DNA from 3 places in the Mesorhizobium sp. WSM4887 genome. Region 2 is predicted to be linked to each of the others. Evidence: predicted binding sites of a transcription regulator. Region 2 holds the regulator's gene; each other region holds the start of a gene.
What was found. The regulator PhoB, encoded in region 2, activates phosphate uptake and scavenging genes when phosphate is short. The targets are predictions, from matches to a motif close to TGTCATNNANCTGTCAT.

Region 1: the regulator PhoB is predicted to act here: its motif matches at 1,624-1,640, upstream of P9230_RS09155 (ceramide glucosyltransferase).
Region 3: the regulator PhoB is predicted to act here: its motif matches at 4,006-4,022, upstream of ugpB (sn-glycerol-3-phosphate ABC transporter substrate-binding protein UgpB).

Annotation. Positions count from the first base shown of each region.
Region 1 is NZ_JARTVP010000002.1:188,786-194,729, reverse strand. Features, by position in the region: gene P9230_RS09160 (O-succinylhomoserine sulfhydrylase) at 1-338, shown strand, start outside; gene P9230_RS09155 (ceramide glucosyltransferase) at 380-1,525, opposite strand; gene apaG (Co2+/Mg2+ efflux protein ApaG) at 1,744-2,136, shown strand; gene P9230_RS09145 (Hsp33 family molecular chaperone) at 2,189-3,220, opposite strand; gene argF (ornithine carbamoyltransferase) at 3,329-4,240, opposite strand; gene P9230_RS09135 (aspartate aminotransferase family protein) at 4,256-5,455, opposite strand; gene P9230_RS09130 (GcrA family cell cycle regulator) at 5,813-5,944, shown strand, end outside.
Region 2 is NZ_JARTVP010000003.1:223,848-229,791, reverse strand. Features, by position in the region: gene P9230_RS14715 (sugar ABC transporter permease) at 1-491, opposite strand, end outside; gene xylF (D-xylose ABC transporter substrate-binding protein) at 727-1,767, opposite strand; gene P9230_RS14705 (ROK family transcriptional regulator) at 2,115-3,350, shown strand; gene phoB (phosphate regulon transcriptional regulator PhoB) at 3,667-4,356, opposite strand; gene phoU (phosphate signaling complex protein PhoU) at 4,376-5,080, opposite strand; gene pstB (phosphate ABC transporter ATP-binding protein PstB) at 5,101-5,904, opposite strand; gene pstA (phosphate ABC transporter permease PstA) at 5,901-5,944, opposite strand, start outside.
Region 3 is NZ_JARTVP010000003.1:346,706-352,649, reverse strand. Features, by position in the region: gene P9230_RS15315 (sn-glycerol-3-phosphate import ATP-binding protein UgpC) at 1-815, opposite strand, end outside; gene ugpE (sn-glycerol-3-phosphate ABC transporter permease UgpE) at 822-1,670, opposite strand; gene ugpA (sn-glycerol-3-phosphate ABC transporter permease UgpA) at 1,679-2,563, opposite strand; gene ugpB (sn-glycerol-3-phosphate ABC transporter substrate-binding protein UgpB) at 2,634-3,944, opposite strand; gene P9230_RS15295 (EAL domain-containing protein) at 4,271-5,944, shown strand, end outside.

The DNA of each region.
Region 1 (5,944 bases), on a different contig from region 2:
GCGTCATCTATCCGGGCCGGGCCGACCATCCCCAGGCGGATATCGTCAGGAAGCAGATGTCGGGCGGCTCGACGCTGATCTGCCTTGACGTCAAGGGCGGCAAGCAGGCGGCCTTCGCCTTGCAGAACGCGCTCGACATCGTGCTGATCTCGAACAACCTCGGCGACGCAAAGAGCCTGATCACGCATCCGGCGACGACGACGCACAAAAACCTCAGCGACGAGGCGCGCGCCGAGCTCGGCATCGGACCAGGCACGCTCAGGCTCTCCGTCGGGCTGGAGGATACCGACGACCTGCTCGCCGACATCGAACAGGCGCTCAAGGCGGCGAAGGAATGAACCGCCACGGCTGCAAACAGCGCGCTTGAGCCGCAGCCGGCTCAAGCAATCTCTTCGAGTTGAGTCATCCCGCTGTTGCGGATGGTCATTGCGTTGCCACGCCATTCGACGGCTCCGCCAAGCCAGCCGCGCGCCCAGATGGCGGGAAGCATCACGTCGCGCACGATCATCGCGGTGACGCTGCGCGGCGACAGATACCAGCCCTTGGACCAGGCGAGCATGCATTCGGGCACATAGGCCATCGCCAGCACGCAGAGCGCGGTCGCGGGCAGGCTGACACCGGCGCTTGCCGCCGCGATCAGCGCCAGAAGCAGCGGCGCGACCACACCGGTCAGGATTTCGGGCGCGAAGAACAATGGGAAGGTGACGCGGCGCAGCCGCGCCCAGCGCGCCTGGCGCGACCAGATTTCGGCGAGCGTGCGCTGGCCGAGCGGCTGCTCGAAGGGCGCGGCCACGAGATTGACCCGAAGGCCAAGGCTGTTGACCAGCTTGGTCGCCGCCGCGTCCTCGGCGATTTCGGCGGCCAACGCCTGGATGCCGCCATTTGCATCCAGCATCGGCTTGTTCCACAGCATGCTCTTGCCCTGGGCGAAGCCAAGGCCGAGCGCTTCGCCGGCATATTGCCAGCGCGCCTGCAGCGTGTTGAGGAAGACGCATTCGACTTCGGCCCAGAAACCGTCCGGCCGCGAGCCGATCGGCGTCGAGCAGACGAGGCCGGTGTCCGGTCCCCAGGCCGCCATCAGATGCTGGACATAGTCCTTGGGCATCAGCACGTTGGAATCGGCGAGGATCACCCAGTCGTGCCGCGCCGCCTGCCAGCCCTTGATGCAGTTGTTGAGCTTGGGATTGGCGCTGATCCTGTCATCGCCGACGAGGAGCCGCGCCGGAACATTCGGAAATCGCGCGATGGCGGCGTTGATCAGCTTGACCACGGGATCTTCGGCGTGCGCGACGCAGAAGATCATTTCGTAGCGCGGCCAATCGAGCGAGAAGGCGCGGTCGAGCGTCTCCTGCGTGAACGGCTCCACGCCGCGCGACGGCACGACGATCGAGACAGGCGGCTGTTTGCTGGAAGGCGGAGGAATGACCCGCCTGGGCTTCAGCCGCGACGACGCGAGCAGGATGCTGGCAAGGTTGGAAAAAAGAAGGGCCGAGGAGGCAAAGGCGGCTGCGAGGGTCAGTTCCATCGAGATCTGGTCACTCCGGAAAGGCCGCCCGAGGCCGTTTCATCACTCGACAAAGCGCCCGAGTCGCCCGCACGGTTTGTGCACACCAACATTGTCATGTGTCACTTAAATGACATTGTTTGTCGGCACTTGCGGTGGAAAAGCCGGCAGGCTGGCGACGCTGCGGAGGTAGAACCGCGAAGCGCGCTAAAATGTTCCCTGCGGCACCGGAGTGGCTCATGTATCGCGCCGTGACGCGCAACATCGAAGTGCAGGTCAGGCCGTTCTATCTCGAGGACCGTTCCGATCCGTCCGAGAACCGTTATGTATGGGGCTACCAGGTGACGATCGACAACCGGTCGGACGAGTTCGTGCAGCTTCTGTCGCGCTACTGGCACATCACCGACGGGCGTGGCCGAGTCGAAGAGGTGCGCGGCGAGGGCGTGGTCGGCGACCAGCCGGAGCTCAACCCCGGCGACAGCTATCAGTACACGTCGGGATGCCCGCTCTCGACGCCATCCGGCATCATGGTCGGCCACTACACGATGCGCAACGGCCGCGGCGAAACGTTCGACGTCGCCATTCCGGCTTTCTCGCTCGATATGCCGGGGACGAAGAGGACGGTGAATTAAAGAACTCGAGTTCCCCGCCTCCGCAAAGCGGGGGCGAGGAACCGGAGCTTTCTCACTCCGCCGCAAACTCCGCCGGATCGAAGTCGTACTGCGTCGAGCAGAACTCGCAGGCGACATGGATGCCGCCGTCCTCGGTCGAGTCCTTGATCTCCTCGGCCGAAAAGCCTTCGAGAATGCCTCGGATTTTGTCGCGCGAGCAGGAGCACTGGTCGGCAACCGGCACACCGCGGAAGACGCGCACGCCGTGCTCGTGGAACAGCCGGTAGAGCAGCCGCTCGGCGCCCACCGTCGGATCGATGAGCTCGGTCGGCTCAATGGTGCCGAGCAGCGCCAAGAGTTCCCGCCAGGAATTGTCGGCCGGTTCGTGCGCCACGTCTCGCGGATCGCCATCCCCGCCCGAAATGTCGGGCACGCGCATGCGTTCGGGCGCCTGCGGCAGGAACTGCGCCAGGATACCGCCGGCGCGCCATTGCTCGCGGGCCCCGCCCGGGCCCGGGGTCACCAGCTTCGCAACCGACATCCTCAGATCGGTCGGGATCTGCTCCGACTGGCGGAAATAGGTGCGCGCGGCTTCTTCCAGCGATGTGCCGTCGAGTTGGACGATGCCCTGATAGCGCTGCGTGTGCGCGCCCTGATCGATGGTCAGGGCCAGGACGCCGGTGCCGAGCAGCTTCTCCTGCGAGATCTCGCCCGAGGCAATCAGCGCCTGCAGCCGGTCGGCGTCGAAGCGCGCATAGGCGCGCAACGAATGCGGCGTGGTAAAGTCCGCCACCAGCATGTCGACCGGTCCGTCCGTGCGGGTTTGCAGGATGAACTTGCCCTCGAATTTCAGCGACGTGCCGAGCAGCACGGTGAGCACGCAGGCCTCCGCCAGCAGGCGCGCGACCGGCTCGGGATAATCGTGGCGGCTGAGAATGGCGTCGAGCATCGGCCCGAGCTGCACCGTGCGGCCGCGCACATCCAGGGGCGCTACTTCGTAAGGCACGACATGGTCGTCGCCTGCGAAGCCGAATTCGCCGAGTTTGGGTTGATGCTCAGCCAAGGAAAGCGTTTCCAGCATGACAAAACTCCGGGGCGCATCCATCCCGCTTTCCAGGCGGCATGGGTCGAAGCGCGTTCGATTTCAGTGATGGCCCGCAAATAGGCATCACACATCCCGGGATCAAGTTGGCGCGGATCAAGTCGACCCCGGTCAAGCGCCCAGGCACCAGGCCAGCACCGCCTTCTGGGCGTGCAGCCGGTTCTCGGCCTCGTCGAAGACCACCGAATGCGGTCCGTCGATCACCTCGTCGGTGACCTCCTCGCCGCGATGCGCAGGCAGGCAGTGCATGAAAAGCGCGTCGGACTTCGCCCTCGCCATCAGCGCGGCGTTGACCTGGTAGGGCAGGAAGACGTTATGGCCGCGGGCGCGATGCTCCTGGCCCATCGACACCCAGCTGTCGGTGACGACGCAATCGGCCTGGTCGACGGCCTCTTCGGCCGAGCCGGCAAACCTCACCTTGCCGCCATTGGCCTTCGCCCAGTCGACATATTTCTCGAACGGCTCGCTGCCCTCCGGCACGGCGACATTGAGGTTGAAGCGGAACCGCGCCGAGGCTTCTAGAAGCGAGTGCAGCACATTGTTGCCGTCACCTGTCCAGGCGAAGGTCTTGCCGGCCACCGGACCGCGATGCTCCTCATAGGTCATGATGTCGGCCATCAGCTGGCAGGGATGGGTATCGTCGGTCAGCCCATTGATCACCGGCACGGTCGCGTTTTCGGTGAGTTCCAGCAACCGGTCATGCGAGGTGGTGCGGATCATGATGGCATCGACATAGCGCGACAGCACCTTGGCGGTGTCGGCGATGGTTTCAGAACGGCCGAGCTGCATCTCGGTGCCGGTCAGCATGATGGTCTCGCCGCCGAGTTGGCGCATGCCGACGTCGAAGGAAACGCGCGTGCGCGTCGAAGGCTTGTCGAAGATCATCGCCAGCACCTTGCCCTCGAGCGGCTTCGAACGCTCGCCGGCCTTGAGCCTGGTCTTTCGCGCCATCGCATCGTCCAGCATGACGCGCAGATCGCCTGCGGAAACGGCGGACAGGTCGGTGAAGTGACGAACGCTCATCGGCAGATTCCAGAACTACTTCGCGGCTTCGGCCGTAATCGCGTCGGTCAGGCCCTTGGCGCCCGACCGAATGCGTTTCAGCGCCTCCCCGATCTCCTCGTCGGTGACGGTGAGCGGCGGCAAAAGCCGGATGACGTTGTCGCCCGCCGGCACCGCAAGCAAGTGCTGGTCGCGCAGCGCCATGTTAACCTTGGCGTTGGGCATGGCGCATTTCAGCCCTAGCATCAGCCCGCTTCCCCGGATGCCTTCGATGACCTCGGGAAATTCGTCGGCGACCGCCGCCAGTCCTTGCTTCAGCAACAATGCCTTGCGCTGAACGTCCTCGAGGAAGCCGTCGGCCAGCACGACGTCGAGCACGGCATTGCCCACCGCCATCGCCAGCGGATTGCCGCCGAAAGTGGTGCCGTGCACGCCGGCCGTCATGCCGGCCGCCGCTTCGTCGGTCGCGAGGCAGGCACCCATCGGAAACCCGCCGCCGATGCCCTTGGCGATCGCCATCAGGTCAGGCGTGACGCCCGCCCACTCATGCGCGAACAGCTTGCCGGTGCGCCCGATGCCGCACTGGACCTCGTCGAAGATCAGAAGCAGGCCGTGCCGGTCACAGAGCTGCCGAAGCCGCTTCAACGACTGCGTCGGCACCGGGCGGATGCCGCCCTCGCCCTGCACCGGTTCGATCAGGATAGCCGCGGTTTCCGGTGTGATCGCCTTCTCGGCGGCATCGATATCGTCGAACGCGACCTGGTCGAAGCCCTCGACCTTCGGACCGAAACCCTCGAGATATTTGTACTGACCGCCGGCGGCGATCGTCGCCAGCGTGCGGCCGTGGAAGGCGCCCTCGAAAGTGATGATGCGGAAACGCTCCGGATGGCCTTTGACGAACTGATAGCGCCTTGCCGACTTGATGGCGCATTCCAGCGCCTCGGCGCCCGAATTGGTGAAGAACACCTTGTCGGCGAAGGTTGCATCGACCAGCCTTTCGCCCAGCCGGCGCTGCTCCGGGATCTCGTAGAGATTGGAGACGTGCCACAGCTTGGCCGCCTGCCCGGTGAGCGCCGCGACCAGATGCGGATGGCTGTGGCCCAGCGAGTTCACGGCGATGCCGCCGGCGAAGTCGAGATATCGCTCGCCCTTGTCGGTGACCAGCCAGGTCCCCTCCCCGCGGTCGAAGGCCAGGGGTACGCGAGCAAAAGTCTCGTAAAGCGCCGAACCGCTCATTATATGCGTCTCCGGAACCGGAAATCAAAAAAGCCGCCAATGCGGCGGCCTTTGCGGCTTATCATGTTTTTCGGCCATGAAGTCAACGAAAAGGTCGCGCAGAAGCGCGCGGCAAGGCTCCAGCGCCACGCCGGCCCATCAGCGGTTGGGCAAGTTGGGGAAAACCGTAAAAACCGAATCGGTGTTGCCCTGGGGACTCTTGTCACCGAGTCAGCGCATAAGGTAATTGTAGTCGAGAAATAACTAGATTTCGTGCGGCGGATCTAATCACCCGGTACATGTGGTGTCGTTTGCCCGGCGGGAGCCGGCTCGGGAAAGGATTCTGGCCGCCGCACGCCTCAGCAGGAGCGCGGTCTCATGAACTGGACTGACGAGCGGGTCGAACTTCTCAGGAAATTGTGGTCGGAGGGTCTCAGCGCCAGCCAGATCGCCGCGCAGCTCGGCGGTGTGAGCCGCAATGCCGTCATCGGCAAGGTGCATCGCCTGAAA
Region 2 (5,944 bases):
GCGATGACGAAGCCCTGGAAGGCGCCGATCAGCAGGCCGAGCGCCAGGCCGATCAACAGCGCCAGCACCCAGATCCAGGGATTGCCAAGCTCGAGCCCAACCATTCGCACCAGGAAATGCACTTGGGCAAAGCCCATGACCATGCCGATCAAACCCTCGGCGGATCCGACGGAGAGGTCGATGTTGCGCATGACGATGACCAGCACCATGCCGGAAGCCATGATGGCCACGGCCGAGGTCTGCACCGACAGGTTCCACAGGTTGCGCGGCGTCAGGAACGTTCGGCTATCGAAATCGAGCGGATTGACGCCGAGCCGCAGGCTCGAGATGACATGCAGGCCAATCCAGATGATCAGCAGCGCGCCGACCATGCCGAGCATGCGGGTGTCGAGCTCGGTCGCCTTGAGGAAGCGCCCGACGGCGCTGAGTTCGGAAGCCCGCGCGCGATCCGCCGCCGGGTTGGCCGGCGTATCAGAGGTCGTATCGGTCATGATCTCCTCCCACCGGCTTGCCGTCTGGCGCGATGCCGGACCACGATGCTAGAGCAATTCCAGGAAAAGTGCGTGGCCGCCTGGAATTGCGCGGAAACAAACGGCTGGAGCAGTTCGGCGATCCTGCCGGACAGTGAACTGCCCCAATGGTCTCCGGCTTCAGTACGCCCGAAAGCCTTTGGAGAAACGCCGCGGCTGTCGGGCCGCGGCGCTGCGTTTGAACCTGACGGCCAGCTTAGTTGCAGACCGCGACGCTGCCGGCGGCAACGCCCGCGCAGACTTCATCCTTCTTGATCCAACCCGCGTCGATGACGAGGTTGAGATTATCCTTGGTGATTGCGACCGGGGTCAGGAACAGCGACTTGACGGTGTTGCCGCCAGGCGTCGTGAAGTCCTTGGCGCCCGCGATGTCGGTCATCTTCTTGCCGTCGGCGAGCTGCGAGGCGATCTCGGCGGCGTGCTTGCCGAGCTCGCGCGCGTCCTTCCACACCGACACCGTCTGGGTGCCGAGCGCGATGCGGTTGAGCGCGGCATGGTCGCCGTCCTGGCCCGAGACCGGAACGGTGCCGGCCAGCCCTTGCGCCGTCAGAGCCGCGACGACGCCGCCGGCGGTGCCGTCATTGGCCGCCACCACCGCGTCGACCTTGTTGTCGTTGGCGGTCAGGAACTGCTCCATGTTCTTCTGCGCATTGGCGGGAAGCCAGCCATCGGTATAGGCCTCGCCGACATTCTTGATCTTGCCGCTGTCGATGGCTTCCTTCAGCACTTCCATCGAGCCGGAGAACAGGAAATCGGCGTTCGGGTCGGCGCCCGAGCCCTTGATGAAGACGTAATTGCCCTCGGGCTTGGCCTTGAACACCTCGCGGGCCTGCATGCGGCCGACTTCCTTGTTGTCGAAGGTCAGATAAAACACGTCCTTGTTCTCAATCAGGCGGTCGTAGCCGACGACCGGAATGCCTTCGTCGAGTGCCTTCTGCACCGCCGGCCCGATCGCCGAGGCGTCCTGCGCCAGGATGATCAACGCATTGGCGCCCTGCGAGATCAGGCTTTCGACGTCGGTCAGCTGCTTGCCTGGATTGGACTGTGCGTCGGCGGATATGTACTTGTCGCCGGCGGCCTCGATCGCCTTCTTCATCGCCGCTTCGTCGGTCTTCCAGCGCTCTTCCTGGAAATTGGACCACGAAACGCCGATCACCTTGTCCTTCGCCTGCGCGACCGACGCCAACGTCAACGACATGGCGACGCCCGCCAGAATGGCGGCTGCGAATCTCTTCATGATATCCTCCCTGCGCCCCTCGCGGCGCGACCCAGACTGGCCCGAAGGCGATGAGGCTTTTTTTCGAGCCTCGAAAAAATACTGATCCAAGGCTAAGGCGCTGTCAACTGCAATTCTGACGGTTTTTGAGGTGGTCACGTACTTTTTTCGAGACCCGCAATAAATAATGACAGTGCCGACCGCTTCTGCCACTATCGCGGAACAGTTCGGGAGGAGGCGCAGCCCGGTCCACCGAAACTTGTAAGACCAGGACGGTTCGGGTGCCGGCGTGCGGGACTGAACCGATCTGGCGCGTCGCCGAGTCCTGTGCATGATCGAGAGGCCGCGCTGACTGGGAGGAGACAAAAATGTCGGTCGGAATCCGCCACGACGATCTGCGCCGGCGCAACCGCGCCATGGTGCTCTCGGCCGTGCGCCGGGCCGGCCAGCCGTCGCGCACGGAAATCGCCGCGACCACCGGGCTCAGCCATTCGACCATTTCGGCGATCTCTTCCGACCTGATCCAGGAAGGCGTCTTGGCCGAGAGCAAGCCGAGCGAGACCGCGTCTCTGAAGCGCGGCCGGCCACAGGTGGGCCTCGCGCTCAAGCCTGAGGCGGCGGCGGTGGTGACGGTGGTGCTGTCGCTCAATTTCCTCTCGGTCGCCGTTATCGATTATGCGGGCCAGGTCATCGCCGAGGAGCAGCGCCGCCTCGATACCCTCACCATGCCGCGCAACGAGCTGATCGGCGAATGCTTGGCGATCGTGCGGCGCCGGTTGGACGATCCGGACCTCGACGTCGGCAGCGTCGCCCGCATCGCCATGGGCATCCAGGGCATCACCGATTCCCATGCCCGCGCCATGCTATGGTCGCCGATCACGCCGCTGACCGACATTCCCTTCGCCGACATCCTGGAAAAGGAATTCGGCATTCCGGCCACCATGGAAAACGACTGCAACATGATGGCGGTGGCGCTGCAGTGGCGCGATCCCCACCGCTATCGCGACAATTTCATCGCCATCCTGCTCTCGCACGGCATCGGCATGGGCCTGGTGCTGAAGGGCGAGCTGTTCACCGGCACGCATTCTTCCGGCGGCGAGTTCGGCCACATGATCCATCGTCCGGGCGGCGCGCTCTGCCGTTGCGGACGCCGCGGCTGCGTCGAGGCCTATGCCGGCAACTACGCCATCTGGCGCAGCGCCATGAAGATGAGCGAGGACGCCGAGCCGGTCGATGTCGGCGACGCCGACATGCGGGCGCTCGCCGCCAAGGCGCGCGAGACGGATGGCCCGGAGCGCGAGGCCTATCGCCGGGCCGGCGAGGCGCTGGGCTTCGGCCTTGGCAGCCTGTTCGCGCTGATCGACCCGGCGCCGGTCGCCATGGTCGGCGTCAGCGCCGCCGCCTTTGACCTGATCGAGCCGGCGCTGCGCGAGGCGATCGGCCAGACCGCCGGAGGCCAGCATTCAAACTCGATCTCCTTCGATACCGAGCCGAACGAATTGCCGCTGATCCGCGAAGGCTGCGCCGTGCGCGCGCTGACCTTCGTCGACCAGGAGATTTTCGCCCCGGGCGTGCAGGCAAGAGCGGGCAAGAACGTGGCCTGAGCAGCTTCGATAGCGATCGTTGGCTTCTGTGCGTCCTGCAGACGCCGGAGATTAGCGAAGGCCCCGCAGCTTCGTCATTCCAGGGCGGAGCAGGAGCGAAGCTCCGTCGCGGAGACCCTGGAATCCATGCCATTACCTCAATCGTCGGATGAGCGGAGCAGAATTTCTGCACCGCCGCGGCGCGTGGAAGTCGCGTGGATCGTCGGGTCTGCGCCGCGTCGCGACGCTTCGTGCTCCGCCCGTGGACGGCGAAGCACCAGCGTCTCGATAACCCGCCAGCGCAGATAGAACCCGTCAGACCTTCGGTGCCCTGGATCTAATCTTCCCTGATCGCGTAGCCCGCCCCACGGATGGTACGTATGACGTCCGGCATCCGGCCGTTGTTGACCGCCTTGCGCAGGCGTCCGACATGCACGTCCACGGTGCGCTCGTCGATATAGATCGTCTCGCCCCATACATTGTCGAGCAGCTGGCTGCGCGAGAACACCCGGCCGGGATGCCGCATCATGAATTCCAGCAGCCTGAACTCGGTCGGGCCGAGCCGGATCTCGCTCTTCTTGCGGTAGACGCGATGCGATTCGCGATCGAGCACGATGTCGCCGACCTTGAGCACGCTGGACAGCACCTCCGGCTTGGCGCGGCGCAGCAGCGCCTTGACCCTGGCCATGAATTCCGGCGTCGAGAACGGCTTGACCAGATAGTCGTCGGCGCCGGTCGAGAGGCCGCGCACCCTGTCGCTTTCCTCGCCGCGCGCGGTCAGCATGATGATCGGCAGGCGTTCGGTCTCGGGCCGCATCCTGAGGCGCCGGCAAAGCTCGATGCCGGACACCGCCGGCACCATCCAGTCGAGCACCAGAAGGTCGGGCACATTCTCCTGCAGGCGGATCTCGGCCTCGTCGCCGCGGGTCACCACCTCGACCTGATAGCCCTCGGATTCGAGGTTGTAGCGGAGCAGCACCCCCAGCGGTTCCTCGTCCTCCACCACCATGATGCGTGGCGCGATCATATAGCAGGCACCTTCGCTGTCAGGCCGCCGGCGCCGACATCGTCGTCTCGTCCTGCTTAGGACGATTCGCGGGCAATTGCGTGCCGGTCAGCACATAGTAGGCGTTCTCGGCGATGTTGGTGACGTGGTCGCCGATGCGCTCCAGATTCTTGGCGCAGAACAACAGATGCGTGCAAGCCGTGATGTTGCGCGGATCCTCCATCATGTAGGTCAGGAGCTCGCGGAAGACGGAGGTGTATTTGACGTCGATGCGCTCGTCGTCGTTGCGGAGCTTGGCGAGCGCCGTGGCGTCGCCGGCCGTGTATTCCTCGATCACGCCCTGCACTTGGATCAGCACCAGCTGCGCCATCGAATCGATGGAGTGCGAAAGGTCGCGCGGCGCGGCGCTGATGCCGACCGAGCCGACGCGCTTAGCGATGTTCTTGGCAAGGTCGCCGATGCGCTCGAGATCGCCGGCCATCCGGATGGCGCCAACGACGCTGCGCAGGTCGTCGGCCATCGGCTGGCGTTTGGCAATCAGCGTGATGGCGCGATGGTCGAGCTCGCGTTGGCGCGCGTCCATGATGGCATCGTCGGAGACCACGCGCTGCGCCAGCGCGTTGTCGGAATTCAGCAGAGCCTTGGTCGACGCGCCGACCATCGAGCCGGCAAGATCGCCCATGTCGCGGATGAGCTGGCTGATCTGCCTCAGATCCTCGTCGAAGGAAGCGACCGTATGGGCCATGGTTATGTCCTCGTATGAACTCAGCCGAAGCGGCCGGTGATGTAGTCCTGCGTGCGCTTCTCGCGGGGCGAGGTGAAAATCTTTTCGGTCCGGTCGAATTCGATCAGCTCGCCGAGATACATGAACGCCGTCTGCCGCGAGACGCGCGCCGCCTGCTGCATGTTGTGGGTGACGATCACGATCGTGTAGTCGGCCTGCAGCTCGTCGATCAACTCCTCGATCTTGGCGGTCGAGAGCGGATCGAGCGCCGATGCCGGCTCGTCCAGCAGGATGACCTCCGGCTTCACCGCCACCGTGCGGGCGATGCAGAGCCGCTGCTGCTGGCCGCCCGAAAGGCTCTGGCCGCTGGCGTTGAGCTTGTCCTTGACCTCGTTCCACAGCGCGGCGCGCTTCAGCGCCTGTTCGACGCGATTGTCCATCTCGGCCTTGCTGATCTTCTCATATAACCTGACGCCGAAGGCAATGTTCTCGTAGATCGACATCGGGAACGGCGTCGGCTTCTGGAACACCATGCCGATCTTGGTCCTGAGCAGGTTGAGGTCCTGCGAGCGGTCGAGGATGTTCTTGCCGTCGAGCAGCACCTGGCCTTCGGCGCTCTGCTTCGGGTAGAGCTCGTAGATGCGGTTGAGCACGCGCAGCAGCGTCGACTTTCCGCAGCCCGAAGGTCCGATGAAGGCGGTGACGCTGCGCTCGGGCAGCGACAGGTTGATGTCCTTCAGCGCCTTCGACTGGCCATAGTAGAAGTTGAGGTTCTTGACCTCGATCTTGGCCTTCTCGGCGGTCGTCTCGCCTACGTTCAGGTCGGTGGACAACATCGGTTTCATCTGTCCTCTCTGCGTCCGGTAAGGCTGCGGGCGAAGATGC
Region 3 (5,944 bases), 120 kb from region 2:
CCTAGCATTGCCGCCTGCCCGCCGGGCGGGGCAAGAACAAGCAACTTTCCTTCCAGCTCAGTTGCAGAACTTTCTGTGCTCAGTGAGAGCAGGTTCATCGGCGGCGCGCCAATGAAGGACGCGACGAATGTCGAGGCCGGCTTCTCGTAAATGTCGAGGGGAGCGCCGATCTGCTCGACCAGCCCCGCATTCATGACGACAAGCATGTCGGCTAGCGTCATCGCCTCGAGCTGGTCGTGGGTGACATAGACCGAAGTGACGCCGAGCCTGCGCTGCAGGCTCTTGATCTCGACCCGCATCTGGCCGCGCAGCTTGGCGTCGAGGTTGGAGAGCGGTTCGTCGAACAGGAAGACTTTCGGATTGCGCACGATCGCCCGGCCCATGGCGACGCGCTGTCGCTGGCCGCCGGAAAGCTCGCGAGGGCGCCGGTCGAGCAGTCCCGACAATTCCAGCACCTTGGCAGTTGAACGCACTCTGCTGTCGATCTCGGCTTTCGGCGTGCCGCGATTACGCAGGCCATAGGCCATGTTGTCGTAGACCTTCATATGCGGGTAGAGCGCGTAATTCTGGAAGACCATGGCAATGTCGCGTTCGGTCGGACCGACGGCATTGACGATCTTGCCGTCGATCGCAACCGTTCCGGACGAGATGGTCTCGAGTCCGGCGATCATCCTGAGCAACGTCGATTTGCCGCAGCCGGAGGGACCGACCAGCACGCAAAGCTGCTTGTCCGGAATGGCGATGGAAACGCCTTTCACGGCCTCGACGCCGCCGGCATAGAGCTTCCTCACATCATTGAGATCAACCGTCGCCATCGCCCCTCACTTCTCGGATTCGACCAGGCCGCGCACGAACCAGCGCTGCATCAGCACCACGACAAGGATCGGCGGCACGATGGCCAGCATCGCAGTGACCATCACAAGGTGCCACTGGGTATCGGCGTCGGCGAAGGAAACCATCTTTTTCAGCGCAATGACGATGGTGTTCATGTCGTTGCTGTTGGTGACCAGCAGCGGCCACAGATATTGCGTCCAGCCATAGATGAAGAGGATGACGAACAGCGCCGCGATGTTGGTGCGCGACAGCGGCAGGAGGATGTCGAAGAAGAAGCGCCACGGCCCGGCACCATCGACGCGCGCCGCCTCGACGAGCTCGCCCGGGATGGTCATGAAGAACTGTCTGAACAATAGCGTGGCCGTGGCCGAGGCGATCAGCGGAATGATCAGACCGGCATAGGTGTCGATCATGCCGAGATCGACCATCACCTTGTAGGTCGGCAGGATGCGGACCTCGACGGGCAGCATCAGAGTGATGAAGATCAGCCAGAAGAAGGTCATGCGCAGCGGGAAACGAAAGAACACGATGGCATAAGCCGACAGGATCGAGATGAAGATCTTTCCGACCGCGACGCCGAGCGCCATGACCGTCGTGTTGAGAAGCAGCCTGCCGACGCTGACGCCGCCGATGCGCCCGACACCGCCGAACAGGGCCTCGCTGTAATTGTTCCAGAGTTGGTCACCGGGCAGCAGCGGCAGGGGCGGCTTGAGGATCGTCTGCAGCGTCTGTGTCGAGGCCACGAATGTGTAGTAGATGGGAAATGCAACGATCAAAATGCCGAGAATGAGAGCGGCATGGGCGATCAGGACACGCAACGGGGACTGGCCGATCATCGCTTGCCTCAGCCGTAGTGGACCTTGCGTTCCACATAGCGGAACTGGATGGCGGTGAGCGCGATGACGATGACCATCAGGATCACCGACTGCGCCGCCGAGTCGCCGAGGATCAGGTTGACGAAGCCGTCATTGTAGACCTTGTAGACCAACGTCTCGGTGGTCTTGCCCGGTCCGCCGCCGGTGACGGCATGGACGATGCCGAACGTGTCGAACAGGGCATAGACAGTGTTGACGACCAGCAGGAAGAAGGTCGTCGGCGCGAGCAGCGGGAAGATGATGGTCCAGAAACGCTTGGTCTCGCGAGCGCCGTCGATCGCCGCCGCCTCGATCAGCGTCTTCGGCACCGCCTGCAGCCCGGCGACGAAGAACAGGAAATTGTAGCTGATCTGCTTCCATGCTGCGGCGGAAACCAAAAGGATCATGGCGTGACTGCCGTTGAGCAACGGGTCCCAGGCTATGCCGAGACTTCTCAGCACGTAGGATAGCGAGCCGATCGAAGGGTTGAACAGGAACAGCCACAACATGCCGGCGATCGCCGGCGCCACCGCATAGGGCCAGATCATCAGTGTGCGGTAGAGCGCTTTCCCGCGCACCACTTTTTCCGCCATTACGGCAAGCAGCAACGCCACTGCCATCGCCACGATTGCGGTGGCAAGCGAAAATACCACCGTTACCTTGATCGAGTTGAGATAGGCCGGGTCGGCAAGCACTTTGCGGAAATTGGCTAACCAGACGAACTTGCTCTTCAGCCCGAATGGGTCCTGCCTGAGCATGGACTGGTAGAGCGCCTGCCCGGCCGGCCAGTAGAAGAAAACCAGTGTTATGGCGAGTTGCGGCGCCACAAGCAGGTAAGGCAGGACTTTGTTGGGGAAAACGACGCGCGGGGTCAGCTTGGTTTCCTCGTCAAGCAAGGATCGCCCGCGCCGATCCGCGCGGGCGACGTTTCATCCTCGGCCAGGTTTAGTTGCCCAACGCGTCCTTGATCGCCGCGTTGCCGCGCGAGACGGCATTGTCGAGCGCCTGCTGGGCCGTTTCCTGGCCGGCCAGCATCTTCTCGAACTCCTCGTTCTGGATATCGCGCACCTGAGGCAGGTTGGGCAGGCGCACACCCTTCGAATTTTCGGTCGGCGCCTTGCCGGTCATCTGCAGGATCGGTGTCTCGCGGCCCGGGTTCTTGTCGTAGAAGCCGGACTTCTTGGTCGCCTCATAGGCTGCCAGCGTCACCGGCAAGTAGCCCGACTTCTGGTGCAGATATTCCTGCACCTCGGTCTTGGAGAGATAGGCGAAGAAGGCCGCGACGCCCTTGTACTCCGCATCGGATTTGCCGCTGAAAACCCAGAGGCTTGCGCCGCCGGGGGTCGTGTTCTGCGGCGCACCCTTGGCATCGCTGTCATACGGCAGTTGGCCGATGCCGTAGTTCATACCCGACTTGACGATATCGCCGAGCCCGCCCGACGACTCGGTAAAGATGCCGCATTCTCCGGCGAGGAAGATCTGCTTGGCTTCGGAGGTTCGCCCGCCATATTTGAAAGTGCCATCCTTGGCGAGGTCAGCCAGCGCCTGAAAGTGGTTGACGAAAATCGGCGCATTGATCTTGAGCTCGACGTCGCCGCCGGCCAGTCCGTTCTGCTGGGTCGCCCAGGAAACATTATTCCAGGCGGCAAAATTTTCCAGATGGATCCAGGTCAGCCAGGTCGAAGTGTAGCCGCAAGGGGCCGCGCCGCTCGCCTTGATCTTCTTCGCCGCTTCCCAGACCTCGTTCCAGGTCTTAGGCGGGTTGTTCACGTCGAGGCCGGCCTTCTGAAAGATGCCCTTGTTGTAGTAGAGGATCGGCGAGGAGGAATTGTAAGGGAAAGACAACATGGTGCCGTCCGGCTTCGAATAGTAGCCGACAATGCCGGGCAGATACTGGCTCTTATCGAACGTCATCCCCGCGCCCGTCAAAACTTCGGCCACGGGTTTGATCGCGCTCTCGGCCGCCATCATGACGCCGGTGCCGACATCGAACACCTGGATGATGTCCGGCGCCTGGCCGGCGCGGAACGCGGCGATGCCTGCATTCAGCGTCTCGGGATAGGTGCCCTTGAAGACCGGAACGATCTGGTAGTCGCTTTGGCTGGCGTTGAAGTCCTTCGAGATCTTGTCGACGACTTCCGCATTGGCGCCCGTCATCGCATGCCACCAGCTGATCTGTGTGACAGCGAAAGCGGACGTGGTGGAAAGCAGGGTCAAGGTAGCGGCAACACCTGCCGCGAAGCCGAAGAGCTTCATGTTTCATCTCCCGTTGTGATTGGCGAAAGGGGGGCTTCCGCAGAACCAGTATGTGTTGCGCATGACAATCGGACAACGGTTTTGTTATGCGTCGATGAACATCATCTGATCCTAAATTAACGTGCATCGGTCACGGCCGGGCAGATTGCTTGCCGGCTTAGGATTTGAGCGACTCCAACCATCGTATTGCGACAGCCGGCCCAACCTTATCCGTCCTTTACAACCTAAGGCACACGCGTCGGTTGCAGGTCCACTAATCGATTCTTCAGCCGTCGGGCCTTAAGCAATCTTAACTTGATTGATGCGGGAAGATCAGGTGGGGCCTAATGTTGACCGTCTATAATTGCATCGTGCACGAGCACGATCTGAGGTTGGTCGCACTTGCGGCGCTCATCTGCGGAATTTCCTCTTTCTCGGCGGTCAATCTTCTTCGCCATGTCGAGCAATCGACCAGTCGAAATCGCTACGCATGGCTGTTGATTGCAGCCACGGCGACCGGATTCGGTATCTGGGCGACGCATTTCGTCGCCATGATCGCCTTCACGCCGGGAATACCCAACGCCTATAACGCGGAGCTTTCCGCGCTTTCGCTGGCCGCCTCCGTAGTTCTGACAGCGGCCGGAATGTGGATCGCCACCATCCGCGGCGGCATTGATCACTATCTTGTCGGCGGCGCCGTGCTCGGCGTCGGCATCGCCGTGATGCACTATACCGGCATGGCGGCGTTCGAGGTCCAGGGCAGGATCGTCTGGAACGAGCTGCTCGTCGCTCTTTCGCTGGCGGCGGGCGTCACGCTTGCCGCGCTTTCGCTGCTCGTCGTGCTTCGCCGCCCGTCGACGCTTACGACGATCGCTGCCGCCGTCTTGCTCACACTGGCCATCTGCACACTGCATTTTATCGCCATGGCGGCGGTCTCGATCTATCCGGACTCCTCGATAGAGATCTCAAAATTCACCATCGCGCCGATGTCGCAAGCCTTTGCCGCTGCGGCGGCAAGCCTGGTCATTCTGATGCTCTCGGCCGTGGCGCTCCGCATCGACCTGCGGTTCCGCCGGCATCAGGCGGAAGCGCAGCGCATGCACGGCCTGGCCAACGCGGCGGTCGAGGGGCTGATCGTTTGCGACGGCAGCCGCATCGTCAGCGCCAACGACAGCATCGCGGCGCTGAGCGGCATCGCGCCCGGCACGCTGAACGTGATGACGCTCGGCGACCTCTTCGGCGAACGCGTTGCCTCAGCCATCGCCGGCGGCAGCGGTCAGGCGCAGGAAGCCGAGCTGCGCAGCCAGGACGGCACCCGCATTCCGGTCGAGCTGATCGCCCGCAGCATCGACTATTGCGGCAAGCCTCACGACGTCGTCGCCGTCCGCGACATGCGCGAGCGCAAGAAGGCCGAGCAGGAGATCCTTCGCCTGGCGCATTTCGATCCGCTGACCGGGCTTGCCAATCGCCGCAGCTTCACCAGCCGGCTCGAGGCCGAGATCGCCACGGCGAGCGGCAAGGGCGGGCAGCTCGCGCTGATGCTTCTCGATCTCGACCGCTTCAAGGAAGTCAACGACCTCTTCGGTCATGCCGCCGGCGACGCCGTGCTGCAAAGGGTGGCGCAATGCGCGTCCAGCGTGCTCCGCCATGGGCAGATGCTCGCCCGTCTCGGCGGCGACGAATTCGCCATCATCGCGCCGAACCTTCCCGACCCGCAGGCCGCCGGCCGTATCGCCGAGGCGGTGCTTTCCAAGCTACGCCAGGAAAGCCAACTGTCGCCCGGCGGCGAGCTGGTGTCGGCAAGCATCGGCATTGCTCTTTACCCGCTGGATGCCGACGACCAGGCGGCGCTCGTCAGCCATGCCGACACTGCGCTCTACCGCGCCAAGGCCGAGGGCAAGGACACTTATCGCTATTTCGAGGCTTCGATGGGTGCCGAGACGCGCGACAGGCGCGCCATGGAGCACGATCTGCGCCAGGCGGTTGCGCGCGGCGAGTTCCGGCTGGTCTATCAGCCGCAA